Regions from separate parts of the Paenibacillus sp. J22P218 genome, predicted to be linked through region 2. Evidence: riboswitches for the same ligand, from Rfam matches in the RefSeq annotation. Region 2 holds a riboswitch; each other region holds the start of a gene.
The links. Region 2 has a riboswitch for cyclic di-GMP ahead of AC0YN0_RS04355 (pyridoxal phosphate-dependent decarboxylase family protein). Riboswitches for the same ligand answer to the same signal wherever they lie in the genome.
Positions count from the first base shown of each region.

Region 1: it holds a riboswitch for cyclic di-GMP, as region 2 does, so the genes downstream of both, AC0YN0_RS18575 (SpaA isopeptide-forming pilin-related protein) here and AC0YN0_RS04355 (pyridoxal phosphate-dependent decarboxylase family protein) in region 2, are expected to answer to the same signal.
Region 3: it holds a riboswitch for cyclic di-GMP, as region 2 does, so the genes downstream of both, AC0YN0_RS30040 (LPXTG cell wall anchor domain-containing protein) here and AC0YN0_RS04355 (pyridoxal phosphate-dependent decarboxylase family protein) in region 2, are expected to answer to the same signal.
Region 4: it holds a riboswitch for cyclic di-GMP, as region 2 does, so the genes downstream of both, AC0YN0_RS19285 (putative bifunctional diguanylate cyclase/phosphodiesterase) here and AC0YN0_RS04355 (pyridoxal phosphate-dependent decarboxylase family protein) in region 2, are expected to answer to the same signal.

Region 1 is NZ_JBWDNL010000004.1:85,260-92,592, reverse strand. It holds gene AC0YN0_RS18590 (stalk domain-containing protein) at 1-381, shown strand, start outside; gene AC0YN0_RS18585 (sensor histidine kinase) at 463-1,623, shown strand; gene AC0YN0_RS18580 (response regulator) at 1,628-2,359, shown strand; gene AC0YN0_RS18575 (SpaA isopeptide-forming pilin-related protein) at 2,506-4,389, opposite strand; cyclic di-GMP riboswitch class II at 4,423-4,504, opposite strand; gene AC0YN0_RS18570 (hypothetical protein) at 4,757-5,227, shown strand; gene AC0YN0_RS18565 (ATP-dependent helicase ComFA) at 5,383-7,333, shown strand, end outside.
Region 2 is NZ_JBWDNL010000001.1:1,074,566-1,081,898, reverse strand. It holds gene AC0YN0_RS04365 (helix-turn-helix domain-containing protein) at 1-568, opposite strand, end outside; gene AC0YN0_RS04360 (methyl-accepting chemotaxis protein) at 664-2,388, opposite strand; gene AC0YN0_RS04355 (pyridoxal phosphate-dependent decarboxylase family protein) at 2,369-4,057, opposite strand; cyclic di-GMP riboswitch class I at 4,152-4,239, opposite strand; gene AC0YN0_RS04350 (endo-1,4-beta-xylanase) at 4,489-5,517, opposite strand; gene AC0YN0_RS04345 (hypothetical protein) at 5,622-5,843, opposite strand; gene AC0YN0_RS04340 (diguanylate cyclase domain-containing protein) at 6,570-7,333, shown strand, end outside.
Region 3 is NZ_JBWDNL010000010.1:84,596-91,928, forward strand. It holds gene folP (dihydropteroate synthase) at 1-458, shown strand, start outside; gene folB (dihydroneopterin aldolase) at 495-881, shown strand; gene folK (2-amino-4-hydroxy-6-hydroxymethyldihydropteridine diphosphokinase) at 859-1,413, shown strand; gene AC0YN0_RS30020 (helix-turn-helix domain-containing protein) at 1,365-1,577, shown strand; gene dusB (tRNA dihydrouridine synthase DusB) at 1,640-2,677, shown strand; gene greA (transcription elongation factor GreA) at 3,020-3,496, shown strand; gene lysS (lysine--tRNA ligase) at 3,586-5,106, shown strand; cyclic di-GMP riboswitch class I at 5,390-5,485, shown strand; gene AC0YN0_RS30040 (LPXTG cell wall anchor domain-containing protein) at 5,552-7,165, shown strand.
Region 4 is NZ_JBWDNL010000004.1:253,226-260,558, forward strand. It holds gene AC0YN0_RS19270 (MMPL family transporter) at 1-1,047, opposite strand, end outside; gene AC0YN0_RS19275 (MarR family winged helix-turn-helix transcriptional regulator) at 1,087-1,530, opposite strand; gene AC0YN0_RS19280 (FAD-dependent oxidoreductase) at 1,783-2,346, shown strand; cyclic di-GMP riboswitch class I at 2,413-2,499, shown strand; gene AC0YN0_RS19285 (putative bifunctional diguanylate cyclase/phosphodiesterase) at 2,597-5,221, shown strand; gene AC0YN0_RS19290 (hypothetical protein) at 5,283-6,227, opposite strand; gene AC0YN0_RS19295 (methyl-accepting chemotaxis protein) at 6,536-7,333, shown strand, end outside.

The DNA of each region.
Region 1 (7,333 bases), on a different contig from region 2:
ACGGTAGATACGAAGTCCAAGGTTGAGATGATAGTAGGCAACACGAATGCGACCTTGAATGGCAAAGCGCTTAAGCTGGATGCAGCGCCGATTCAGTTGAACGGAACGACTTATGTGCCGCTCCGCTTCGTAACCGATGCTCTCGGCGGACAGCTGTTCGTTGACGGCAAGCTGAACAAGGTAGGCGTACTGCGGGGAACGAAGCTGCTTGAAATGGTTATTGGCGAGAAGGGATACGTGTTGAACGGTACTCGCCAGCAATCGGAGGTAGCGCCTATTATTCGCAATAATAGAACGTTGATTCCTGTGCGATTATTCTCGGAGAAGCTTGGCTTCACCGTAGGATACGATGCCAAACAGAAGAAGATTACCATTCAATAGCATGGACGATGGGCAGCCATTCTGTGGTATGATAGAGAAGTATAGGAATCAGGATTGCCATAGAAAGGTTGCCGATCGATCGTGGATCACTTAACAGTCGATATAAACCGAGTTATCAAAAATGCAATTCAAGTGATGGAAGACAGCAAATATCAAATCTATGAAATATGCGAATCCGCGCGCTCTGAGCTGGAAGCACTCGAGCAGGAACTGGAGCTTGTGCTTCAGGAAACGGTGAAGACGATCGAGAAAGTCGATCAGTTGGAGCAGGATTACAGGCGCGCGCGAATTCGATTGACTGAAGTGAGCCGGGATTTCGTCCGATATAAGGAAGAGGACATTAAGTCGGCTTACGAGAAGGCCACACAAATCCAGCTGGATCTTATGGTGTACCGCGAGAAGGAATCGTATTTGAAGGCTCGCCGGGACGATCTGCAGAAGAGGGTTCGCAACGTTGAGAACTCGATTGAGCGGGCGGAGATGATTGCTTCGCAAATTAACGTCGTACTGGAGTATTTATCAGGCGACCTTAATCAGGTGACGCGAATTTTGGAATCGGCGAAGACGAGGCAGCTGTTGGGTCTTAAGATTATTTTGGCGCAAGAGGAAGAGCGGAAGCGCATCGCCAGGGAAATTCATGACGGGCCGGCACAGTCACTCGCCAATATTGTGCTTCGGACAGAAATCGCCGAACGTATGCTGATTAAGAAAGAATTCGAGATGGTGCAGGAAGAATTGGTAGATTTGAAAGGCCAGGTTCGTTCTGGGCTTGAAGAAATTCGCAAAATCATTTTCAATCTCCGGCCAATGGCGCTCGACGATCTTGGATTAGTGCCGACGCTGCGGAAGTTTGTGCAGGATTTTGAAGATAAATCAAAAATACATACTGTATTCGAGCTCTCCGGCAAGGAGATTCGAATGCCGTCTGCCATGGAGGCGGCCATATACAGGCTCGTACAAGAAGCTTTCACGAATGCTCTGAAGCATGCTAACGCTTCGCGCGTATTGCTTGACATAAGCTATGAGCCTCATTTGATTACAATCATCATTCACGATAACGGCATTGGGTTCCAGAGCGATCTAATCGATCTCGGAGCAAGCCGAAACTCCCATTTTGGACTCATCGGGATGAGAGAACGCGTGGAATTGATTGAAGGAAGGATGGATATAGACTCAAATCCTGGACAGGGTACGAAAATTATAATTCATATACCAATAACTGCCGAGAACAGAAAGGAGTAGTATAATGATAAATCAAGTTCCGAGCACTCCCGCCCGAAAAATCAAAATATTACTTGCAGACGACCATCAGTTGTTTCGCGAAGGCTTGAAACGAATTTTGAATATGGAAGATGATTTGGAAGTGATCGGCGAGTGTGGTGACGGCATTCAGGTTATGGAATTTTGCAATCATACGTTGCCCGAAATCGTACTGATGGACATTAATATGCCGATCGAGAACGGTGTAGTCGCAACAGAAAGACTCAAGAGCATGTTCCCTGACGTGAAGGTAATTATTCTGTCTATTCATGATGATGAGAGCTATGTATTCGAAACGCTCCGCAAAGGGGCTACTGGCTATTTGCTTAAGGATATGGAAGCCGAGTCGCTTATTAATGCGATCCGTTCGGTTGTTCAAGGTTATGCGTATATTCATCCCAAAGTAACAGGGAAGCTTATCAATCAGCTTCGTCGTATGACGTACCTGGACGAGATGGGAATTGTATCGGGAGCTGCAGCCGCCCAAGAGCAAGGCGTTAAATATAACGCTGTCGACGAAAGCCCGCTGACTCGCCGCGAGGCAGAAGTGCTGCGTCTGATGGCTGAAGGCAAGAGCAACAAAAACATTGGCGAGTTCCTGTTTATTAGCGAGAAGACGGTTAAAAACCATGTCAGCAGCATTTTGCAAAAAATGGAGGTTGATGATCGCACGCAAGCGGTTATTCAATCGATTAAGTATGGTTGGGTTACGTTGTAATAGATAAAAGCGTGTTGCACAACTGATTAAAGTGGGGGTCCCGTGTCTGTAGGAGCGGGATTTTTTTGTTGTGTTCGTAAGAAAAGAAAACCTCGATGCAGTCTCTTCGACAACACCGAGGTTCGAATGCTTCGCTAGCGGGATCTCTAGCTTTGTTTATTGGCTCTTTGTTTTCTGAATGTAAGGATACCAGCCGAGATTGCAAAAGCGCCAAGCAGGTAGAACGGAAGCGAGCTTGTATCGCCGGTCTTAGGAAGATTGCCGAGCGGTACTTCGCCTTCTTCGATCACGCTGCCGTCATCTTCACCGCCATCTCCACCGTCGCCAGGTCCACCTTCTGGAATCTCTTCCTCTTCAATTACCTCAGTGGAAGGCGTTGGAGTAGGCGTTACTTCAGGCGTTGGAGTAGGCTCTGTGCTTGGTGATACTTCAGGTGTTGGAGTTGGTGATACTTCCGGCGTAGGAGTAGGTGACGGATCCGGAGTTGGCGTCTCCGGAGGAGACGTTGCGCAGCGAGCTCCGTTGTTCACCAATTCCTCGTAGTATGAAGACTCGCCAGGACCCCACCATACGATTCTGATTGTGTTTTCCTTCGACTCCGTCGATACCGTCTCTGCCGTAATCGTGATCGACTTGCCAGCTGGAACGGTCACTTGATTAGAAGATTCGTCATTAGCTTCGAGCACGTACCAAGTAATTGTGATGTCCTCATCGCCAGGGTTGTGTACTCTCCATTTGCGAGTGGAGCTCGGACTAACGGTACATACATTCGTAATTGTAAGTTCCGGTTGTTCCGGCTCTACAGTAGGAGTCGGTTCCGGTGTTGGTGTAAGAGTCGGCTCCGGCGTTGGAGTAGGAGTCGGCTCTGGCGTTGGTGTAGGAGTCGGCTCCGGCGTTGGTGTAGGGGTCGGCTCCGGCGTTGGAGTAGGAGTCGGCTCTGGTGTTGGTGTAGGAGTCGGCTCTGGTGTTGGTGTAGGAGTCGGCTCTGGTGTTGGTGTAGGAGTCGGTTCCGGCGTTGGTGTAGGAGTTGGCTCCGCCGTTGGTGTAGGGGTCGGCTCCGGCGTTGGAGTAGGAGTCGGTGGTGTGCAATCTTCGCCTGGGTTTTGTGCGGTTATCGACTTACTGTAGTCATCGCCCCACTTGACGGTAAGCGAACCGGGAGTGCCTGTGACAATGATTGGCTCAGAGTCGTTGCTAGTGATGTATTCACTATGCCATGATCCGTTCGTTTTCCATTTGAAATAAAGTTTCACATTGCTTTCGTTCGTAACGATCCATTTGCGAGATTGGCTTGGTTCGTCGGTACAAGCGGCAATGAGATTGAGTATAGGCGTGTTATATACATCAACCTTCGCAGTCTTGTCTTCCTCAACTTTTACCGATTGACCGTTGCTTGAGATGGATGTCGTGAAGCCTGCAGGAACAACCTCAACTACCTTGTAGTAGCCGGGTGCCAGGTTTTCGAACTCCACTTGGCCACTGCTATTCGTTGTGCCGGTAGCAACTACATTGCCGTCTTTAAGTACTTGGAAAGTGACGCCGCTCTGAGGTTTTGCATCGTCATCATCGTAGTAATACTTTTTGGTAACTTTGATGTTCCCGCAATCCTCATCATCGTGACGTCCACCGCCACTAGTGCCTTGCAGGACCCCGTTGGTTAATCTGGGGCTGTCTCCGCCGATGCACTTGTTGCTGTTGTCATCACAATCCTCATCATCACGGCCGCCGCCATAAGTGCCTTGAATGCCGGACACGTCGCGGTCGTCTCCGTCGCATGCATTGCCACCGCCTCCACCACCGCCTCTGGTGAAAACCAATAAAGATTGAAGAGAAGGAGACTCTACCGATGCAAGTTCTTCAGAAGGGAGAACAGTTGACTCTGGATTCTCGGTAGCCGGTGCAGTTGTTTCCTGTGCAGATTCTTGACTTGTTTCATCCGTGCCCTGCGCCATAACGATCGAGCTTAAGAACATGGACAAGACGAGCATGATGGACATGATGACCGCAAACTGTTTTTTGACCAACTTCATTGTTCACTCTCCTCTTAGATTTGGATAATCTAGTTCTAAGAGGGCCGGTTACACTACTAGCTCCGTATAATCCAAGTGTCCAAATGCAGATTATACATCATCGCTTCCCTAAAAAGCATGAATGTTAAGAGGTTTTCCCTCCTTCCTTCACTCTATCTGCTTTCCAATACTACTTATGCTCTAGTTCGCACTAAAATGATAACATATATTGGTATTTCCACAAGAGTGTTAAAATGTTGGGGAATGATGAAAAAGAAAGAAAAATGTCGAACGAGGCATTTGGACAGTATATTTTTAACTTGTCCGCTTATACCGGAACCTGTGGGCGCTCCTTCGCATATAGTGTCGCATAGAGGAGGTGACCGCCGTGTTAGAACTTCTGCTTCTCGTGCTTGGGTGTTATATAGCGGCTGCATTGTCGGTTCATCTAGCTTATCGGATACGGCAAGGGCGGAACCGGGCTAGCAGGCATTATGTGCTTATAGCCGATCAGGATCAACATAATATCGAATGGTATATGCGTTCATTGTTAACATTCTCGCGTCAGACGGGTAAGGAAGTCAAGGTGACGGTTGTTGATTATGGCGCGACCGCTGAGACGCTTGCTATTGTCGATCGAATGGCACGCAAGGGACAAAAGGTGACGGTTCATGAATATCCGGAAAAGATGAGGCGAAGCCGTACCGCCGCTGAAGCAGGTGCAGTCGTTTCCATTAGAGAAAGCGATGCCGATCAGTTGATGTGGCTGCTGCAGTCTGAAGGTATTTTGAAGGACGCGAATCAGGCGGTGCTTATCGACTTGCAGAATCCATCCGATTTGTCCAAAATGCCGTTCTAGTATATACTAATTGCCATAACGGTTGTGAAAGTGAAGCACACTTTGCAGCGCTCTATGCGCTCTAGGTGTGCTTTTTTTGCGTTTTCTTGGTTGTATGTAGAATGGCAGCAATGACGACGCACTAAGAAATACAATATGCGGGGAGCGTAGAAAAGATGCGGGCTTATGTGTATGTTGTCGGCAAAAATGAAAAAAGGAGAGCTTATTGTACGATCGCGCCTGAAGTTGATCGGATTTATTGGCTCGAGCCCTCGCTCGGCATGCGAATGGGGAGGATTGTCCCTCCGGCAGACGAGGGCTGGATATGGCGGAATCCGCTGCCGCTCGGGGATGCTTGCAGGGCGGCGGAGCTTTGTAATAGTGAGCAGGAGCGACGAGGGGGAGGGAGGAGCGATCGCGATGGCGTGGTTGGCAGGCTTGCCGCATGTACGGCGGCAGCGTGCGGGGAGGCTGCGGGCGCTCGGCGGAGCAAGCGCGGCGAGAAGCAGCAGGGCGATAGCCTGCGCGGGGGCGCGGAGCGCTGGGAGCGAGCCGCTGCAGCTGGCGAGCCTGGAGATGGCGGCGCAGCAAGCGTTAGCGGGGCTGCGCTGGAGGCGTTGGCCGCAGCCGCGAGGCGGGCGGCGGCGCTTTTGCAAGGGCGCGCGCTGCTGCGGGGCGAAGCGCAGGCGCTGCTTGAGGGCGCGGGCGTGCCCGGCGCGGACAGCGGCTGGAGCGATGTGCTCCAGCTAGCTGCGCTGCACGGGCTCGTGCGCCTGCGTGGGGCGGTTGCCGCAGAAGCCGGCAGCCGGTCGGGCCTGCTGCGCCGCAGCCGGCGCAGCTTGCGCTGCCTGCGCTGCGGTAGCGGCGAATCACAGATGCGCCGCACAACCTGCGCATCCTGCGGCAGAGCATGCGCTTATTGCTTAAGCTGCATTCAGATGGGTCGCAGCCGGGAATGCGAGCTTCTCATCGAAGGGTTGCCGTCTGTAAACGCTCATCTAAATGCAGGCGACCTCCCGCCGATGGAGGAGAGACTGTCCAAATGGGGGCTCAGTCCCGCACAAGCATCGGCAACGGCTAAGGCGCTTCAATTCGCTGAGACATCCAATACTGATAAGAAGCTAGCTCAATCCGCACAAGCAGCAATAAGCAGCTTTTTGCTATGGGCGGTTACCGGAGCGGGTAAGACAGAGATGATCTTCCCGCTTATTGAATCTATCTTGCTGCGCGGCGGCAAGGCCCTTCTTGCAACACCGAGGCGCGATGTTGTTATTGAGCTTGATCCGCGTATTCGCAGAGCGTTTCCGTCTGCTTCGGTCGTCACCTTGTACGGAGGCAGCGAACAAAAGTGGGAGCGCGGCAACATTACGCTGGCGACAACACATCAGCTGTTTCGCTTCTGGCAGAGCTTCGATCTTGTTATTTTGGACGAGCTCGATGCTTTTCCATATGTAAACGACTCGACACTCCACTACGTGGCTGACAAAAGCTGCGCCCCAGGGGCAGTTAGACTTCTGCTTTCAGCGACGCCTCCGCAGGCCATGCAACGGGAGGCGAGACGAGGATCTTTACCTCATGCAAGAGTGCCGGTACGCTATCATCGGCATCCGCTGCCTGTCCCAAAGCTGCTTCGAACCGCAACTGTAGCGAAGCTACTGCAATCAAGGAGGCTTCCGATATCCTTGTTGTCTGAACTGCGTCGTTCCGTAGAACGAGGCGCACAATTATTCGTATTCGTGCAGCGGATCGCGCAGGCAGAACCGGTGGCAGCCTTGCTGCGCTCGCAGCTTCGACTGACGGAGGTGGAGGCAACTTCTTCACAAGACGAGGAACGGGCGATTAAAGTAAAGCAATTCCGTGAAGGGAAGATTCGTGTGCTTGTAACAACGACTATACTGGAGCGTGGAGTTACGATACCTCGTAGCGATGTATTTATATTAGACGCAGATGGAAGATTGTTTGATGAGGCATCGCTTGTCCAAATGGCAGGACGAGCCGGCCGTTCCGCTGATGATCCAGCTGGACGAGTCTTCTTCTGCAGCGTTGAGCATAGTCGTTCCCAGGCAAGAGCGGTCAGCCATATTAAGGCGATGAATCGTATGGCGCGCAAGCAAGGTTATTTGCTCC
Region 2 (7,333 bases):
CCATCGTTAGCTTCTCTGTAAAATGCTCATGCATATAGTCCTGTACAAGCTTGACGTACTTCTGATCCTGCTTGCCTTGCTGTATTTCATGCACCAAATCTGAAGCGTTCCGACTAACGAGATCATGTATCAGCTCAATCAAAGCCGTCTCGATCTCAAGCGGCGAGCCGTTTTCCCTATGTGCATTCATGATCTGGTTAATTTGAATGCGGCAGGCTTTGTTTTTGTCCTCGGCCAATAGAAACGGGATATGAAGCTGATCGCGCTCCCGCTGTTCAAGGTCAAGCTGCTCTAACCAAGCCTGCTTGACGAACAGCATTTTGTAATTCCACTCCATTCCCGTCTCCGGCTGGCAGGCATGCAGCATCATCGGCGGAAAGCTGATTGCCTTTCCATCCTCGACCCGGTGCATGGTTCCGTCGCACCAAGCGTTCGTTACGCCTTTATCGATTAACCCGATCGAATATTCCTCATGAAAATGTTTTTGGTACGCTAGATCGCTCTTTAGACATCGCTTAGCTTCCAAGAAAGGCAGCGCCTCATGGCGGTAAAAAGTCACATCAGACATGTTTCGAGTCCTCGTTTCATTAACAGAAAGTTTGTTCGCAATAAAAAGCCCTCCCGCTCGAAGGCGGAAGGGCTCAGTGTGCTCGAACGATACTACTACAGCTTAAACGGCTTTACCGATTCGTTCAAGTCAACCGATAGAGACGACAGCTGCTGGATGGCAGCCGATATTTCCTGCATGGACGCGCTTTGCTGTTGCGCGGACGCAGCAACCTCTTCCGTGCCGGCCGCCTGCTCCTGCGTGACCCCGTTAATTTGCTGCATGGCATCCGTGATGCGTACGAAGGAATGCTCTACCTTCTCCAGCGAACCGGACATATGGTTCGTGTGGACAGTAAACTCCGAAACGCCCGAGTAGATATGCTTGAAGTTTTGGTGGGTACCGCTAATCCAAGAATGGCCAAGCTCGACGGCCTTCGTTCCTTCTTCGATGCTTTGCTTAACCAGATGGCTGTTCGATTGCGTGCTCGAGACGAGCTCGTTAACGGACAACGCTGCTTGAGCCGATTGCGTAGCCAGTTTCTTCACTTCCTCGGCAACGACAGCGAAGCCTCTTCCGAGCTCGCCGACCCGTGCCGCCTCGATCGAAGCATTAAGCGCAAGCAGATTCGTCTGCGTCGATATTTCGGTTATAATGCCGATAATCTCTCCGATTTCATTAGAACGAGTCTCCAGCGCCGCAGCCGCTTGCTGCGACTGCTGCATCGCCTGCTTGATCGTCTCCATTTGTTGGAGGGTACGATCGACAAGCTCTTGCCCCTGCTCCGATTGCGAATGGACCTCGGACGCGATTTCTTGAATTTCCTTCATGCCTGCCGATACTTCTTTGATGTCGGTATCAATGTTATGAATGCTCGAGTGGCTTTCGGATACGCTCTGTACGATCTCCGTAATGCCTTCTGTCATTTTGCTCGTCGATTCGGCCACCTGCTGCGCGCTATTCGTCGATTCATTCACGGATTGCTTCAGATGCTTGCTCGTATCCCCGATAAGCGCGGACGAAGCGATGACCTGCTCGATCAATGTTTTTAAGCTCGTTATCATGATACCGAAAGCGGCACCCAGCTTGCCGATCTCATCCTTGCTGTCGATCGAGAACTGGCTTCTCATATCGCCGGCCGCTACTTTCTCGGCTGCAATCATCAGTTTGCGAAGCGGATTCGTAATGATTCGGCTAATAATAACGGCGATCACGCTACCGACAACGAAGACGATGACGGAAATGATAATAGTCATCCAGTTCGAGCTGGAGGCAGTCTCAGGCACAACGGAAGCATCGAGATCGATGCCCAAGATGCCGTACACGGTGCCGGATTTATCGGTCAGCGGCACGAAGATTGATTTATGCGTGCCGTACTCATCGTCGTAAATCGGACTGAACATCGTTTTCTTGGAAGCAATGGCTTCCCTCATTTCATCCGTGAACGGATAAGCGGTTCCGAAGTCGTCAGGGACGCCCGACAAAATCAGAATCCGTTCTTCATCCTGGGTATTGGACAAAATATAAATGTTCTCCAAGCTATGAACGGTCTGGAGCTTCTCGAGCTCCGTCTTGATTATCGCGTAGTTCGGATCGTCCGCGCCCGTCAGTTGAATATCGCTTCCCGGAATGGCTGCAAGCGTGTTCGACGCGATTTGAATATCCGTCGCGAGCCGCTTATCGAATTGCTCCAGGAGCTTCTCCGAGAGGTTGCTCTGCGACATATAGCCGGATAGAGCAAAGGCTACGCATGTCACGACCTGCAGCAGAAGGATGCTGACCGAGATTTTGACGGCAAGATGTTCTCTGAACCAATTCAATTTAAGAATAGATTTCTTCATGGTTGTTCTCCTTCGTGGATAGCCGATCATAAGCGGCATACGTTTCAGCGATTTTTTGTTTCAAATAGTGAACGATTGCACCGACATCTGAAGTTTGCGTGTACGGCGAGATCACGAATAACTTAGCCGCATACAGCGCAATTTGACCCGCCCGGTCCGCGGTTGGCACGTAGAGATGCTTCTTCGTATCTCCGAAAAACATTTTTCCGCGGTCTCTGCCCAAAATTTCGAACAATAGCTCGTTCAGCTTATTTTCGCGCTCAATCTCCGCATAGCTGCGAAGCCCTTCGTATTCCGCGTGATAGCCGTTTTTACGATCCGCATACAAACGGAATAGCGTGATAATGCCCGGATTTAGAGGATTGACGATGACGGCTTCGGGAACTTCGGCAGCCAACGTCTTTCTGAACGCTATATTGACTTCGACGAATTGGGCGAGCAGCTTCTGATAACCTTCGATGCCGAAAGCCGTTAGCGCGCTTAAAATACTGATCGAGCTGCCCATTCTAGAGCATTCCAGCGTATAGCTCGTATGATAATCCCCATAACCCCGATGTCCAACGTACGGCGTTTCATCCGGCTCCAAATCAAGCAGCTTGAGATCGGATGCCCACTTCACAAGGAATAAGCTCGTGGAGTAAGGCGTTTGACCGAGCTTCTGGAAGTCAAAGCACAACGAATCCGCCAATCCCAAATGCTTCATTCTCTCCCTTATCGCTTGAAGCGCCGATAGCGTTTCTGCATCGAATTTATGTGGATTTCCTTCAAAGTCGTAATCGTTAAAGAAGGCAAAAAATCCGCCCAGCGCCGAATCCGCGTGGATATGCGGCCTTTGAATGCCATGCTTTGTCGCTAGTTCCTCTGACACAGCCAAGATTTCCTCGACATTATCTATGCCCATCGCATCCGTCGTCGCTGTCGTTGCCACAATGTACACAGGGACGCCTCCGCTTTGAATAACGCTCTCCATTTTCTCTTCGAGATCCCGAACATCCATGGAGCTGTCTTCTCGCGTACGGATCTTAATCAGATTATTGCTGCCCAGCCCCGTTGCTTCCATCGATTTGAACAGGCTGTAATGGGCCGCTTCCGAGCAGAAGGCAAACAAGTTGTCAGGTACGCCTGCTTTTGCAGCTTTGGCGTCATATTTATTAATGGCTAGCCGAAGTCCCGTAAAGATGGCCCCTTGCCCGCCCCAAGTCGTATATCCGCCGCTTTCCGTAGGCTCATAACCAATCAGTGCCGACATCATGGCAACGACTCTGACTTCAGCCTCCGCTCCGGCAGGTCCGTATACGTCCCACAAGTTATTGCCATTCACCATAAAAGCGGTGAGCATTCCCATGATGCCTGGAATGCTGGCCATGGGCAAAATATTAGTCAAAAAGTATTTCGTATGGTAAGGATGACCGTGCAGAAGCTTGAGCAGCTCGCCGTTCACTTCATTTTGCGTGCTTCCGCTAACGGGAATGCGGCTGTTCTTCGTCAAATCCTGATAGAAAGTAGCTCCTCTATCTTTCGTTCCTTTTAAATTAACGGAATCGGGATCCTTTAAAGCATCGACCCCTTCTACGATTTGCCTGAATAGTGCTATAAGATCGTCTCGTTGTCGCTCGTTGCCGTCGTCGCTTGGAAATAAGGTCCGGATATTCATCTCTTGCTCGCTCATTGTCTCCACTCTCTCCTATTTCGTTATTATCTCTTTTTTGTTGTAAGCAAAGAGGCATGTCTATGGACGACCATAGACATGCCTCTGCTAAACCTTTTGCAACTGGCTGACATTTCTTTTTTGAGAAGTAGTCCCTATAGCTTTGCGTCTCTCGTCTTTCGACGGATTTGCATTATGTGATTTTAGGATAGTTCACCGATACAATTAGTAAACATTTACAGCGAATAGGAACATTCTACTATTTTACATTTCAGATATCAATAGATTTGAAGTATAGATTTCGTTAATTTATTTAAGAAATCATCATTTTGTCACAATCTTCCTTTGACCGATATTGTCGACCGATTATATTTGGTGCAATATGTCTATGCAAAGCAAACAAGCTGGCTCCGACTCATGCCGGCTCCAGCTTGCCATCTTCTCAATCGCTATTAGCCTTCAAGCGCATCTTCCGTTTGGCTAATCACCTTGTAGTACGAGCCTTTCGGCTGATGCTTCGTGTCGAACAGCAACGGCCAATTTTTCCGTCCCCGCACCGGGAATCCGTCCAGCCACGTATAGTCGTCAGCTGCTCCCCAGAATGTAACACTTGTCAGTACGTCGCTATATTCCCGGAACAACCGGAACATCTCGCCGTATCTTTCCTCCTGGAGCTGCATCATCTCAGCCGTAGGGGCGGTCAGATCCGTGCGTCTGTCTTCGAACGCGAAGACCGATACGTCCATTTCGGTAATATGCAGCTGCAGTCCAAGAGAAGCATATCGTTCGATGGCTGCACGAATATCGTCCAGCGTCGGATGTGTCAAGTTCCAATGCGCCTGCAGTCCTACCCCGTGGATCGGCACGCCATTCTCCTTAAGCGATTTGACGAGTGCATAGATTTTCTCTCTCTTCTCAGGTACGGACTCGTTATAATCGTTGTAAAACAACAACGCGTCAGGATCAGCGGCATGCGCATATTCGAACGCTTTGGCAATAAAATCATCGCCGATAATGTCCAGCCACTTGGACGGACGAAGATGCTCCTCTCCGCTGTCAGACACTGCTTCATTCACAACGTCCCATGCGTAGATTTGTCCCTTATAACGCCCAACTACCGTTTCGATATGCACTTTCATTCGTGCAAGCAGTGTGTCGCGATCAACTAAGCCGCCCGAGCCGTTATCAAACACCCAATCGGACGTTTGGTTATGCCATACGAGCGTATGGCCTCGGACTGCCATACCGTTTGACTTTGCGAATTCCAACAAGCGGTCCGCTTCCTCGAACGTATACCGATCTTCGGCCGGATGCAGCCGTTCGAACTTCATTTCATTCTCCGCCGTTACGCTATTGAAATGCTGCGCCAGCAGCTCGCGCTGCGAGACCAGCGTTCTCGGATTAACGGCTGCGCCGATTCGAAATTGCCGTCCGAACACTTCGTGCAGCTTCGGTGTTTGTGCTGATGTGGATTGATTCATGAATGATTGCTCCTCCTCGTTCTATCCATCGGTTATTATCGTTGCTCGCGTATAGTTTAGACCTTGCATGCGCTGCAAACAACCCGTCGAAGTATAGGAAACGCTTATCTTACTTGAGAAGGATTTTGACCATTTTTCAGCGGGGAATGCAGCGTTAATAGGCCTGTTATGACCAATTCATCGACCAGCTTTTGATCCGTTAAGCACAAATACATGGAGGTTAGTTCGATTCGTTCTTGCACTTTATATGTTTTTATAACGAGATCAGCTGCATCGTTCAGTCTATCCTTAATGATTGACGAGAAGCTTTGTAATGTCCGTTCCATCCGTAATCCCTCTTTTTCCCTAAGGATTACCTACTGATTTCCTATCTCTATTTCTTTTATTCACTTCATCCACTCAGCAGAGAAAGGCAGCCGTTCTTTCTAGACCGACTGCCTTAAATACTTCATTTTCTCTATATCCACGTCTGAAACGATTTATTGACCATTTTTACGTTGTTCGTTTGTGCCCAGTTCTTTAGATCCGAGATACCTCGATCTTCATCCCCAAAATATCGGAATGCCATGTCCATAGAGACAATCTTCCTATTGTAAGTCAATAACCCGATCACAGGTTTAAAGTAGCCTGAGGTCATAATCACTTTAATATCCTTTGAATGAACGACATGACCATTCACTATAATTCTCTCGTCGGATAGGCGCAACTCGTTTGGTTTCTTGATAAACGATCTGTACAATGCGAGAAACAATACAACTAAACAAAGAATAATACTCGTTAGCAATGTGTAAAACACACCCTGCTGATCCCAAGATCTCAACATAAGAAAAGATTGGCTCGATATAATGGCAATCATGCCTACAACGGTCCCTGTCCTTGTTGGACTCTTAATTAGGTGCTTTATTTCATTCATCATTGTTCCCCCTTATTCATGCATCCTCTATTAATATACCGCATTTTGCCAAAATATAGATTGACTTTCCCATAGGGGGAGGGTTTATCGTTAGGTTAAGCAATTCCGGCCGGAGTTCTTTATGAAAGGGTGTCATCGATTGAAAATTGGTGAATTCGCCGTACAAAACAACGTTACTGCTAAAATGCTGCGTCACTATGACGAGATCGGTCTGCTGAAGCCGTCGGCGATCGATGCTGAAACGGGATATCGTTCCTACGATCCGAGCCAATCCCATTTATTGAATTGGATCGTCATTCTCAAAAATCTAGACTTCTCCCTTACTGAAATCAAAGAAATGATAAACGGACCTGTAGATAGTAGCATCATCGTTCATCAATTGATTCGTAAGCGGATCGAAATTTCATCGCTGCTTAATGAACACATTCAGAAGAAAATCGCAATTGATCGGCTTATCACTATAATCGAGAAAGAAGGGTTTGATATGGATAAAAAAATAGATTTGTTGCATATCGAGCAGTCTGCAGCGCATGAAATCAAAAAAAACATCCCCAATATGGAGATGTTTCTGGAGGCAGCCGCCGGCATCACAGCCTCATGTTCGTCTGACGATAGCCTCTCCGTCTTTCGCTTCGATATCAGCCACTTCAAGCAGGTGAACGACGATTACGGCTTCGAGGTAGGGGACAACGTCATTGCCTCTTGTTATCAAATCATTGAAGCCAATGTCCGTGCCGGCTTAACTCAGGCCGCTATCGGCCGTGCTGATGGCGATGAATTCATCGTATTCGCAATCGCGAATCACCAAGTGATCACTCATGTCGCGCAGTCCATAGTCGATGATATGATAGCCTTTGATTTCAATAGCATCGGTTGTCCGAAGCAAATGGGTTGTTATATCGG
Region 3 (7,333 bases), on a different contig from region 2:
GTGACCCCGAGATGGCGGCTGTGGCCGCAGAGTTCGGTTGCCCCGTTATTCTTAACCATAACCGTCATGCGCGGGACTACAACGATTTCGTGCCCGATGTGCTGGCTGATCTGCTTGGCAGTGTCGAGATCGCGAAGACGGCCGGCGTTTCGGAGACTCAGGTATGGCTCGATCCCGGTATCGGGTTCGCCAAAACGTACGAGAACAACTTAGAGCTGCTTGCTCGCTTATCCGAACTGTCGGCGCTGGGCTATCCGGTGCTGCTCGGCACATCGCGCAAAAAGTTTATTCGCGACACGCTGAGCTTGCCCGTGGAAGAGTTGGCATTCGGCACAGCCGCGACAGTCGCGCTTGGTATCGCGCAAGGCAGTCATATCGTTAGGGTGCATGACGTTCGCGAGATGAAGCAGACCGCTTTGATGACGGACGCTATTTTGAAATTTAAGACAACAAATTAAGAAATAAGACGTTTGCCTGTGAGGGGAGTGACGGAAATGGACCAAATGGCGATTAAAGGGATGTGCTTCTACGGGTATCATGGCGTTTTTGCCGAAGAGAATAAGCTGGGGCAGCAATTTTACGTCGATGTCGTGCTGCATATGGAGCTTGGCCAAGCTGCTGAGACCGATGATTTGAACTATACAATTAACTACGCGGAGATCCATGCATTCACGAAAGAGATTGTGGAAGGACCTCCTTTCAAGCTGATTGAAGCTTTAACAGGTCACATTGCATCACGGGTTCTGGAAGCTTATACTATGGTAAATGAAGTGACGGTTCGAGTAACAAAGCCGCATCCTCCGTTCGATATCCACTTTGACGGGGTAACGATCGAGATGCGGAGAAAGCGGGATGCACATGGAAGAGCGATTCCCGCCTAACGGGCAGTCATTCGAAGCGTACGTCGCTTTAGGGTCGAATATGGGAGAGCGAGAGCAGCTTCTGATGGAGGCTATCGGGCTGATTGACCATGAACCAACCATTGAAGTACGGAGTGTGTCGGGCATCTATGAGACAGATCCTGTCGGCTATACAGATCAGCCTGCATTTCTGAACATGGCGATAGCGATCCGCACTTCGCTCAGTCCGATCGAACTGCTGCGCAAGCTGCTCGAATATGAGCTGCAGCTAGGGCGAGTTAGGCAGATACGTTGGGGACCGAGAACCATTGACCTCGACCTCCTGCTATACGATAATGTCAGAATGGATCAAGAGGAGCTGACACTGCCGCATCCGCGCATGATGGAGCGGTCATTCGTGCTTGTGCCGTTAAACGATGTTATCGAAATATCGCATACGCTGCAGAGTGAGGTTGCACGTGCGGCCGGTAGCGCGCTTCAGGATGGAAAGGAAGGCATTACGTTATGGAAAACAATCAATTGGCGCAGCGCGTCAGAGCCTTTCGGAAGCTGAAGGGCTACACACAGCAGGAGCTGGCCAAAGTACTTGGCGTATCTGTTGCGGTATTGGGCTCGCTTGAGCGCGGTACGAGGAAGACAGACCCGAAGCTGCTTAACCATATCGCGAGCACGCTCGGGATCGATTACGAGGAATTAATGTCGGATAACCGTGAATAAAGCCTGACGTCCGGCACCGGACGCTTGGGATCAAATAATATCAATGAGGAGTGTGGAAGGGCATGCTGAAAATCGGCGACATCGAGATGAAGAATAGGGTTGTGCTGGCGCCGATGGCAGGCGTGTGCAACCCTGCTTTTCGTTTAATAGCAAAGGAATTCGGAACGGGACTAGTATGCGCGGAGATGGTGAGCGACAAGGCGATCCTGCACGGAAATAAGCGAACGATGGAGATGCTGTTCGTTGACGAGCGCGAGAAGCCGCTTAGCTTGCAAATATTCGGCGGCGACCGTGAGTCGCTGGTCGAGGCGGCGAAGGTTGTCGATACGCAGACGAATGCAGACATTATCGACATTAATATGGGATGCCCCGTACCGAAGGTAACGAAATGCGACGCCGGCGCTCGTTGGCTGCTTGACCCGAACAAAATCTATGAGATGGTATCTGCTGTCGTAGACGCAGTGAACAAGCCGGTTACCGTGAAGATGCGTATCGGCTGGGATGACGAGCATATTTATGCGATCGAGAACGCTCGTGCGGTTGAGCGCGCAGGCGGCAAGGCCGTTAGCGTACATGGACGGACGCGGGAGCAACTGTATACGGGCAAGGCGAATTGGGACATCATAAGGGATGTCAAACAATCGGTATCTATTCCCGTAATTGGGAATGGCGACGTATTCTCGCCAGAGGACGCGAGAAGGATGCTGGATCACACCGGCGTCGACGGCGTTATGATCGGACGCGGCGCGTTGGGCAACCCATGGATGCTCTATCGTACGATTCAGTACTTGGCAACGGGCGAGCTTCTGGGCGATCCGGCACCGCGCGAGAAGATGGAAGTCGCGATCTTGCACCTTGACCGACTGATCGCTCTAAAGAACGAAGCGGTAGCCGTGCGCGAGATGCGCAAGCACTTAGCATGGTATTTGAAGGGCTTGCCAGGCGGCGCGCGCGTGAAGGACGTTATTATGGAAGAAACGGACCGCGATCGCATGGTGGCGATTTTGGAAAATTTTATTCGTTCATTGGAGGAAGAGGCCGTGCAGGAGCAGAACGGCGTTTCATCCGTTCATACCGCAGCGGAAGAGATCATTCATTAAATGGATCGCCGGTTGCCGCTGCTTTTAATGGAGCGCCATGTCGGAGCATGCTTCATTTTGGAGGCAGCGGCACTTGCATCGACAAAGTTCGACAGATGTCGGCATGATGCGGAATGTATGGATTCACGCCTAAGTGAAACGGTTTCAATGGGACGTTTGGCTTTGATTGACATTGGGGGCAACTTTGAAATATAATCGTGCAATATAATCCAAAGAGGCTCTCAAGAGACTCCTTTAAAGTGAAATGACTCAAGGTATGATGGCAATGAAGCGTAATATATTAGGTAACAGTGAATTCATACACGGTATGAAAATAAGTCACACGACGGGAGAATCGGAAAGATGAACGATAAGCAAATCATTCTGACTCAGGACGGCTTAAAGAAGCTTGAAGAGGAACTGGAAACCTTAAAGTCGATCAAGCGCCGCGAAGTCGCTGAGCGGATCAAGGTTGCAATCGGTTATGGCGATATTAGCGAGAACTCCGAATACGAGGACGCGAAGAATGAGCAGGCATTTATCGAAGGCCGTATTATTACGCTTGAGAAGATGCTTCGTAATGCGCGTATCATCAATAACGATGATATCGATATCGATACAGTGAGCATTGGTTCGATTGTAACGGTTGAAGATATGGAATTCGGCGACACAATGGAATATGCGATTGTAGGCACTGCGGAGTCCGATCCTCTCCAAAATAAGATTTCTAATGAAAGTCCGGTTGGCAAGGCGATTCTAGGCAAGAAAAAAGGCACCGTTGTAGAAGTGAACGTACCAGCCGGCATCATTCAATATAAAATTGTCGATATCAAAAAATAAGGTTTGCGATGAATGGTTTAGAAAGCTTCCTTGCCGGAAGCTTTTTGAACGTTATCGGTTACCCTTACGTATCAGGGAGATGAACGAAAGTGGAACATGAGAATAACGAGCAGGGACAGGAGCAGGAGCTAAGTGAGCTTCTGCAGATCCGCCGAGACAAACTAGACGAGCTTCGCGCTTTAGGCGTTGACCCATTCGGCAAGAAGTTCGAGCGCACTCATAATGCCAAAGATATTCTAACAGCCTATGAAGCGTCTACGAAGGAAGAGCTGGAAGGCCAAGCGGTTAAAGTGAGCATCGCCGGCCGTATTATGCAGAAGCGCGGCATGGGCAAGGCGGGCTTCGCGCATATCCAGGACTTGAGCGGCAAGATTCAAATCTACGTCCGCAAGGACACGGTCGAAGAGCATAAGTTCGCTGCATTCGATCTGCTTGATATTGGTGATATTGTCGGCGTACATGGCGTCGTGTTCAAGACGAATACAGGCGAAGTTTCCGTCAAAGCGCAGGATGTTGACGTATTGACGAAATCGTTGCTGCCGCTGCCTGACAAGTACCATGGCCTGAAGGACGTCGAACTGCGCTATCGTCAACGTTATGTCGACCTGATTGTGAATCCGGACGTTCAACAAACGTTCATTACCCGGTCCAAAATCATTCAATCGATGCGCCGTTATCTCGATTCGAGAGGTTACTTAGAAGTAGAGACGCCAACGCTGCACTCGATAGCGGGCGGAGCTGCTGCTCGTCCTTTCATCACTCATCATAACGCGCTAGATATGCAGCTTTATATGCGTATTGCGATCGAGCTTCATCTAAAGCGTCTTATTGTGGGCGGCTTGGAGAAGGTATATGAGATCGGCCGCGTATACCGCAACGAGGGTATCTCCACGCGTCACAACCCTGAGTTCACAATGATCGAGCTGTATGAGGCTTACGCTGACTACAAAGATATAATGGCTCTGACCGAGAATCTGATTGCGCATATCGCACAAGAGGTGCTTGGCACAACGAAGATTATGTACCAAGGCCAAGAAGTCGACTTGACTCCGCAATGGCGCCGCGTCTCGATGGTCGATCTCGTGAAGGAACTTACGGGTGTCGACTTCAGCGTGGAGATGACCGACGAGGAAGCACATCGCCTTGCCAAGGAGCATAAAGTTGCGGTTGAGCCGCATATGACGTTTGGTCATATCTTGAACGCGTTCTTCGAAACATTTGGCGAGCATACGCTGATTCAGCCTACGTTCGTTACCGGACATCCGGTTGCGATCTCGCCGCTGGCGAAGAAGAGTGAAGCCGATCCGCGCTTCACGGACCGCTTCGAGCTATTCATCGTAGCACGCGAGCACGCGAACGCCTTTACCGAGCTGAACGATCCGATCGACCAGCGCGAACGGTTCGAGGCACAGCTCGTAGAGAAAGAGCACGGCAACGACGAAGCGCATGAGATGGATGATGACTTCATCCGTGCCCTTGAATACGGCATGCCGCCTACTGGCGGTTTGGGAATCGGCATCGACCGTCTCATTATGCTGTTGACGGATGCGCCTTCGATCAGGGACGTACTGTTGTTCCCGCATATGAGAGATCAACGCTCCGGCGAGTAATAGACGAGTTGTATGGAAGCAAGATATAAGTAACTATACAAGCGTGGCCGTATTGATGGTGAATAACCGTCTGACGGCTGCGCTTTTCTTATTTCTTCTACTAATTATCATGATGAAATTTGTCGAACAAACGCATGAATACGCATACATTTAATGGCGTGAAATTTATGTTCTCAAAATGCTAATCTAGTATTGACACCTTCATAGTAACAGTAATAGAATAGGACTTGCGAATCACAATTGTTACATATTTATGCAAAAAAGCTAACAAAACAACAATATCTCATGTAAATCGCAAACCATCCGAAAGGTTGGGACGCAAAGCCAGGAGTCTAAGGCATCGTTAAGCTATCGATGCTATGATCGTCCGACCGCCATGAACTGTCATGGCGGTCTTTTTTATTTTGCGGAAGTCATGACGTCATATATTACGGGGAGGGTATTTATGATTAAGAAGAAGTGGTTGAAGTCAGCCCTATTGTTGAAGTTGGTCGTCATCTTAACGATAGGTACGGCAGGTACGGTTTTTGCCCATGGAAGCGGCAGTGGGGCGGCAAGCAATTGCAGCGGCGATTATGTGGATGAGGTCTTCTTTTACAACTATAATTTTTCCCTATCCGATGATGGGGACCAAGTCGTTAGCGGTTCCCGCGACTACGATAAAACCAATTTAAACTGGAATGCGGGAGATGGTTATGCCATTACTTGCGTGAAAGTTGAAGGGTTATCGGATGGTGCAACTAAAACCTATGAGTATGACGGTGGTGCTATTAGCGGAAGTGGCCTTCAGGCGCCTCAGTATGCTTATGAGAAATACGAAAAAGTCAACGGTAAGTGGAAATGGGTAACTTATTATAAAGAACAAACAATATCCTATGTAAAGTTTTACTACAAGGAACTGCCGGCTCCAGGCTGCACGGAAGGCTACGATGCCAGCTATAAATATACGGTAGGTAATTCTAATAGCTTTGAAGTAGGACCTAGCGGCAAAAAAGTCGTGAGCGGCGAATTAAAGAGCAACAAGAAGACCGTTAATTGGAACGTAATTAATGACACGGATTTATTGAAACATGATGTCGTGTGCGTGAAGATTACTTGGAAATCCGGCAACAAATATAAAACTGAGACGACATCCTACGGAGCAAGCGGAACCAAATCCGGTTCCTCGACAGCTCAGACGGATAAAATTCGTGAAATCGAGTTTTTCGTGAAGAAGACTGTAATTGTACCGACCCCGACTCCGACACCGGAGCCAACGGCAACGCCAGAACCAACAGCGACTCCGACACCGGAGCCAACGGCAACGCCAGAACCAACAGCGACTCCGACACCGGAGCCAACGGCAACGCCAGAACCAACGCCGACTCCGACACCGGAGCCAACGGCAACGCCAGAACCAACGCCGACTCCGACACCGGAGCCGACAGCAACGCCAGAACCAACGCCGACTCCGACACCGGAGCCGACAGCAACGCCAGAACCAACGCCGACTCCGACACCGGAGCCGACAGCAACGCCAGATCCAACGCCGACTCCGACACCGGAGCCGACAGCAACGCCACAACCAACGCCGGCACCGACACCGGAGCCGACAGTAACGCCAGAACCAACGCCCGCACCGACACCGGAACCAACGGTAGAGCCGACATCGGAACCAACGACACAACCAACAACAACACCAAGGCCAGCTCCTACGCCGGTGGTAACGCCAGAATCGACACCGGAACCAACGGTAGAACCGACTCCGACAGTTGAGCCAACAGCAACACCAGAAACAGAAGTTGTTGTTGACGAAGACGATACGCCTCAAGGATCGGTAGACGCAGGTGAAGAAGAAGTTGTCGAAGAGGGTGACAACGAGGTACCGCAAGGATCGGTTGACACTGATACGGATGCAGTTAAAGAAGAAGACGAAGCATCTGTTACAGACAACGAAGTTCCATTAGCAACGCTTCCGAAAACAGGCGATACAAGCTCGTTGCCTACTTATATGGCAGGACTTGGCCTGCTGTTGATTGGATTGCTTACGTTCAAAAAGAAAAAATCGACAAAAGCATAGAATTAAGAATTACTAAGCAACTGCCCTGATAGCCTTTACGGTAATCGGGGCAGTTTTTTTGTCGATTTGTCCTGGTTATAAACGAGCCGAGGAGGATTCTGAGTGTCAGTCCCTGCTTTTTTGTAAAATTTTGATCTATTTATTTGATAGATAGTATTGATTTACTAG
Region 4 (7,333 bases), on a different contig from region 2:
CGGCTTATGCTCCAATGAGCCTTTCGCCGGCCAGAACAGCGCCTTGCCCAGCACAGCCATAAAGAACGGGACGATGGTGAACAGCGCAATGAGCAGCACCGCTACGCCAACAGCGACCGCAACGGCCGAACGATACAGCATAAACGTCGAGAAGCCGATTGACGCGAAGCCGACCAGCACCGCAAGCCCGGAGAACAACACCGTTCTGCCTGCCGTGCGATACGTATGAACGATCGCTTCCGTAATGTCGCCGCGATGGGCCAGCTCTTCCTTGAATCGGCTGATCAACAGAATGCAATAGTCCGTGCCTATCCCGAACAAGACGGCAACGAGGAAAATTTGCGTAAAGTTCGATAGCGGAAAGTCAGCATACTTCACGAGGAATGCGACTATCGACTGTGAGGTGAGGTAAGTAAAGCCCACCGCCAGCAGCGGCACAATCGGCGCAACCGCCGAACGGAAGACGATGAATAAGATGATAAGTATGAATCCGACCGTAATAAGCTCCGTCTTCTTAAGCCCTTCCTGCGAGCTCTGCACAACATCCTCGGAGATAATCCAGTTGCCGGTATAATAATGCTCAATGCCAATGTCGGACAGCGACTCGTACAAACCGTCCTTCAGGTCGACCAGCTCCCGGTCGCCGGCCTCTACGCTCAAAAGGGTCAGAACGGTGCTGCCGTCCTCGGACACCATCTGCGGCTTCAGCTCAGGCGTATCGAAGTGGCTTGTAACCGACGTGACGCCGATCGCCTCGCCTTCCGCCTTCAACTTATCGACGCCGCCCTTCACTTCGGCTAGGTCGCTTTCCGATAAGCCGCCTTCCTTATGGAAGACGAGCACGGTCGCCATGCCGCTTGCGCCATCGTCGCCTCCTACTTCCTTCACGAGCTCGCTAGCGATATGCGAGGAGTAACCTTCCGGCACGCCGATCTGTCCTTTGGTCCGTACAAGCTCCCCCATTGCCGGCGCGGTTATCATCAGCCCTGCTGCCACCGCAATCCATAACACAAGCACTAACCACTTCAGCTTCAGTATGACTCTCATTCTCTCTCTGCTCTCCCTTCACGATTACGCTTCATAGCCTTACTGTGGTTTGCCTAGCTCATGAGCGAGCTTCTCGAACGTCTGAATAAACGTGATCGCTTCCTGCTCGTCGAACGGGCTGATATACTTTAGCAGCAGCTCATACATCTTCACGTCCATCTCGTCAAAAAGCTGCTTTCCCTCCTCGGTCAGCGCTAAATAAGTGACGCGACGATCCTTCTCGTCAGGCAGACGATAAATCAGATTCTTGTCGAAAAGACGATTGATAATGGCCGTAATCGAGCTTTTGCCCACGCAGAAAATATCAGCCAGCTCCGAGGACGTGCTTCGCCCCTGGCTATGCAAATATCGCAGCGTCGAGAACTGGTCGATCGTCAGCTCTTCCGGCATCAGCTCGCGTATCAAAGCGTTTAATCGGCGGTTAACCAAGAAGTGGGCAGCCTCGTAGCGATGTATAATTTCTTTGGATAGTTTGAGATCCATTCCCGCATCAGATCCTCCTTCTCTGTCGTAATGGTCCGAACGCTAATGACTCCAATGACTCGGACAAACTAATTCTACTGTAGAACTATTCGATAATCGAACTATATCAAAGACCCGGTTCGAATGCAACGCGTCAATCATGAACATATCGTGAACGGACTCGAATTGTCCGATTGATTTTTGCCGCGGAACATTTATATAATATTGGCGAAAACGAAAGGAACGAAATAAATACATTTGGAGGTTGGACGCGTGTACGATATTGGAATTATCGGAGCTGGACCCGCAGGAGCAAGCGCAGCGATCTTTAGCGCGAAGGCAGGCAAAAAAACAGTCATGTTCGAAAATAACAAAGGGATGACGAAGCGCGCATGGTTCGAGAACCATTACGGCGTTGTCGAAATCGGCGGTCCCGATCTCATCGAGACAGGCAAGAAGCAGGCGCTCAAATTCGGCACCGAGATTAAGGAGGAAACCGTTCAGAACATTACTGTCATCGAAGGCGGTTTCAAGATTGAATCCGATGGCGGAGCTTACGAGGCAAAGCATGTCCTGCTCGCTACCGGAGCCGCAACTGACCTTGCCGAGCATATCGGCGTTCAGACAAAAGCGGGTACAGAGCCGCGCATCAAGACGGTAGTCGCTGTCGATCCAAGCGGCAAAACGAACATTCCCGGAATCTGGGCCGCTGGAACGGTAGCAGGCGTAAGCGTTCATGCGATCATTACGGCCGGCGACGGCGCCAAAGCTGCTATCAACATCATTAGCGAAATGAATGGCGAGCGTTATGTCGATCATGACGTACTGAAAGCTTAGTTTTCAAGTTTGCGCAAAAAAAGAAGGAATTTAGAATAAATTGTCGAATATTAGGTGAAAAGCCGGATAGGCAAAGGGCAAACTATGCGAAAGCATAGGACGCAAAGCTACGGGTCTACAGCGTAATGACGCCATGATCGCCGGGTTACCCTAATGATTCGTGACCGCAGGAGGGTGCCGTTTGGCATCCTTTTTTTATTGTCAAATCCAACCGTAATCGTTCCATTGACATATTACCAGGAGGCCCGAATTGAGTACTGTACAGCAACCGAAGCGTAATCGATGGATCATCGCCCTGTCCTTTCTACTATGCACGCTGCTCGCTTTAATCTGCGAGAGACTTGGCTATCCCTTTCTATATGGCATAACATTCACCTTTACAAGCGTATTCCTGTTAGTCGGACTTCGCTTGTTCGGGTTCTGGCCCGGATTGCTTGCCGCCGCAGTCGTGCATACGATTGGGACTCAGCTTATGGATCAATCTCTATTCCATTACATCGGACTGCTGGAAATTGCCATTGTCGGTCTGCTCGTTCGCAAGTTCCCGAGTCACCTGTTCGTCTGCGACGCTGCCTTTTGGCTGCTTATCGCCGTTCCACTAACGTATATTACTCATGTTGGTCAATATAACGCTATGGGGACCGATCTGATGCTCGTTACGTCGATTGTGGCGATCAACGGACTGCTGAACGCGCTGTGTGCCGATATTGCCCTGCAATATTTGCCGCTCTCAAAGTGGTCCGGCATCGCTCGCAATTGGCGCAGATCCAGCTCCCTCAACCGCGTCATGTTTCATTTCTCGATCGTGTGCGTTATACTGCCGTTTCTATTGAATATTTACATTAGCAGCACGGGCTCATTCAAGGAAGCCAGCCGCCACGCCGAGCAGCTTTCCAGCAACGTAGCTTCGATGATCGGAAGAGAATATATGGAGAGCAGAATCCGATACGACGACAATAAGTCCGAGGCCACGCTTGCATACCTGCAATCGCTGATTGCCAAGCATTCGTCCGCTCTATACACCATTACCATTACGGATGGAAGCGGCACTGTCATCCCTTGGAACGGCAGCATCCGCAATGACACCTCAAGCTACCGGATTAACAAAGCGTTAAGCAACAACCTTCAATTGCTTATTCCTGTACGTAAAGAGCATCCGCTCCATATCTCGACTTGGCATGAAGGCAAGTTCCGTTACGCCTCGCCCATCCATGATACGGGCCTCATGATCCATATCGATATTCCTTTACATAACTATCAATACTATCTTTTTAATAAATACATCACGCATTTCATTTATTTAATTACGCTCGCCTTATTCGCCGCGCTTGTTGCGTTCTTCATTAACCGCTGGCTAGGCAGAAGCTTGAAGCGATTAGCCGAAGCGACGAACAATCTGCCGAGCCGCCTGAAGCAGGAAGACATGATCGAATGGCCTTCCAGCAATATTTTCGAGATTCACGCCTTAATTAGCAACTTCAAGCAAATGGCGGTCAATCTCGTCCATATGTTCGGTGAGACGCAGAAAAACAGCGAGCGCCTGCAAGCCCAAGCGTATATGCTTGGGCAATCGGAGGAGAAACTTCATCGCCTCGCTTATTACGACATGCTGACAGGTTTGCCGAATCGGCTTCACTTTACGAAGCATATTCAAGATATGATTACGATACATGCCGGTAATGAGCATAAGATTGCCGTTATGTTCGCCGATATTAATCGCTTCAAGCAAGTAAACGATACGCTTGGCCATGCAACCGGCGATAGACTCCTGAAGCAGGCTGCCAACCGCTTCGCAGAGACAGCAACGAGCTTCGATGTATTCCGTCTCGGAGGCGATGAATTCGTCTTCGCCGGCTCATACACCGACGTTGCCGAGGTACACGACATGGCGGAGAAAATCGGTGAAGCATTCTCCAAGCCCTTCGAAATCGACGGCATGTCGCTTTACTTAACAATCAGCATTGGCATTAGTCTATATCCGCTCGACGGCGAAGATATCGACACCGTTATTAGCAACGCGGATATCGCCATGTACAGCGCCAAGGAAGAGGGCGACGGCTGCTACCGCTTCTACAAGCCGAAGCTTGCCTCGGTCATGACAGAGAAGATGCACTTGGAGAACGGACTCTATAATGCGCTGCAAACGAACCAATTCTCCTTACACTATCAGCCGAAAATGAGCGCCTCGACAGGGAAGTTATGCGGCATAGAAGCGCTTATCCGCTGGCAGCATCCCGAGCTGGGCCTTATTCCGCCAGATAAGTTCATTCCGCTTGCCGAGCAGGCGGGCTTCATATTAGAAATTGACCGATGGGTGTTCCGCGAGGCTTGCCGCCAGAACAAAGCGTGGCAGGATGCGGGTTTACCTCCGATATGCGTATCGGTTAACATCTCGGGCAGACATTTTTTCCAAGGAAACTTAATCGAAATGATCGTATCCGCGTTAGAAGATACGCAATTATCGCCGGAATACGTCAGCATTGAAATTACGGAGGGCGTCTTCATGCGCAATATGGAGCAAGTCATTGAAACGATCCAGTATTTGCGCAAGCTCGGCATCTTAATTTCGATGGACGACTTCGGCACCGGATACTCAACGCTTAATCAGCTGCAAAGGCTGCCGATCTCCGATGTGAAGCTGGACCGCTCGTTCATTCAAGGCATTACGACCGACGAGAAGAAGTCCTCGATCGTTCGGGCTATTATCGAGCTTGTGCACAGTATGGATATGAGGGTCGTGGCAGAAGGTGTTGAAACCGATGACGAGTCGCAATTTTGCAAAGAGCTGAAGTGCGATGAACTGCAAGGCTACTTGTTCAGCAAGCCTCTTCCGGCGCATCAGTTCGAAGCGCTGCTGGCCGGCAGTGCCGCATAAAGCACTGCATAAACAACGAATGGCAGTACAGGATTAGCCTCCTGTACTGCCATTGTTCGTCTTAAGCGCTTGCCCCGGTTTCGGCTTGAGATGCCGATTCACTTTCGCTTGCCTGTGCCCCGTTCTCCGCTGCCGGCTTGTCACCTTTCTGGGCACCGCGCGCCCCGTTAGGACGCTCCCCGCGCGGACCTTTGCCGCCATCTTGAGCGCGCCCTTGAAGCTCGCCGGTTACAAGCTTCTCAGCCTGCTCAGCCAAGGTTGCAAGCTTCTCGTCATACTGCTCCTGCGTCAACTCTCCCGCCGCAAGCTTCTCGGCGAGTTTGGCTTTCACTTCGGTTATGTGAGCATCAATAACGGTTTGTACGGCTATGCCTTTCTCGGCAGCAAGAGCCGCAATCGTTTTCCCGCCATCCAGTGCTTCTTTAAGCTCATCCGCTCCTAGGCCTAGCGCTGCAGCTACCGCTTCAAGCCCTCCGCCTCCAAGGCCCTTGCCGCCGCGACCGTCATGCTTGCCTAGCCCCTGTCCGCCGCCTTTGGAATCGAGCAGCTTCTCCGCCTGCTCGGCAGCCGTCGGCTTCGTCTTCTCTGCTTGTCCATCCTTCTGCTTATCGGTGTCCGCAGATGCGGCCGGGGCGCTCGCACGCTCCGCCTCCAGCCATTCGATTAGCTTCGCTTTCAACTCTTCGCGAGTTTTGCCCTGCGCCACTGCGATTTCGCTGAGCGTACTCGTCTTAAGCTGTGTCTTCAACGCTGCTTCATCAATAGCCAAGTAAGCGAGAAGCTGTTCTTGTATGTTTCCGAGGCCATGTCCGCCGAATTGTCCGCCCTTGCCCTTCTTCTCTGTACCGTCAGCAGCTTTGCCGTTTTGATTTGAGTCGGTCTGGGCAACGTCGGCCGAGGCTGCATTCACATATTGACTGCTCCAAAGCACGCCGCCTCCTAGTGTCAAAGTAAGCGCGATGGCTCCTGCCGTTATCGCTTTTGCTTTCGGTTTCAATTGAAGCATTCGTAATTCCACCTCTCATCGATAATGTTGTTACAGGAACATCCTACCCTCGCTTCCTTAATTGTCCTTTAAAGCCGCCTGAAAGTTAGCTGAATTCGGCTCAGAAGCTTATATATTCAACACTTTTCTAACATTGATTCTCGCATTTTTCTAATATCCCATTGTTATGCTTATTGCAGAAAATACAACTAGAATTGTCGATTCCACAAATTACCACCTACATAATCCGACATAAATCGACGATATTCATCATAATCAATGTTTTGGAGAGTGATGAGATGTTCCGTGCGTTCAACAGAAGTTTAGTAGTGGCAAGTTCAATTGTGTTAGCTTTATTATTAATTATCGTTATCGGAGTTACGGAGACGTTGTCCTATAACAGCCAAAAAAGCGCCTTTACGCAGGAGATTAATCGTACCGGTGAAACACTCGGTGCCCAGATGGAAGCCAGTTACTTCTTGCTGGGCCGCGGCTACGAGGAGATTAAGGCTGGCGGCGATACGGAGGGCGATGTTTTTCAACAACTTAAGCAGCTGCTGGACACGATGATAAAGAACGAATTAGTGGCGAATGCTTATATATACATGCCCGAGGTAGCTGAACAAGACGGGAAAAAGATCGCGACCGTTATGCAAAGCAACGATGCGCTTCATGCTGCCGGTTTTGCTCCAGGCGACACCTATGAGATTCCGGAAATTTTGCAGCCAACGTTCACCGAAGCGTCGGCAGACGGATTTGCGGTTTCCAAGGTTTATGAGGACGAGATTGGGCAATGGGTCACCTTAATGACTGAGCTTCAATCTAAAGATGGTCAAGTAGTAGGCATGTTCGGAGTCGATATCGACTATGCTTTCATTAACGCCAAGCTTAGCGAGCTATTATGGAAAAGCATTATCATTGCTGTAATATTCTCAGTCATTGCTATACTAATAGCTGTCATACTTATCCGTTTGGTGCTTAAGCCGCTCAAGAGACTGGCAGAAGTGTCGGCGTTAGCCGCTCAGGGTGATCTTACGCTTGCCGTTGCGGTTAAAGGGCAGAATGAAATTTCCCAAGTAGGAACCTCGTTTAACGCGATGATCGCAAGCCTGCGCGAGCTGGCAGGT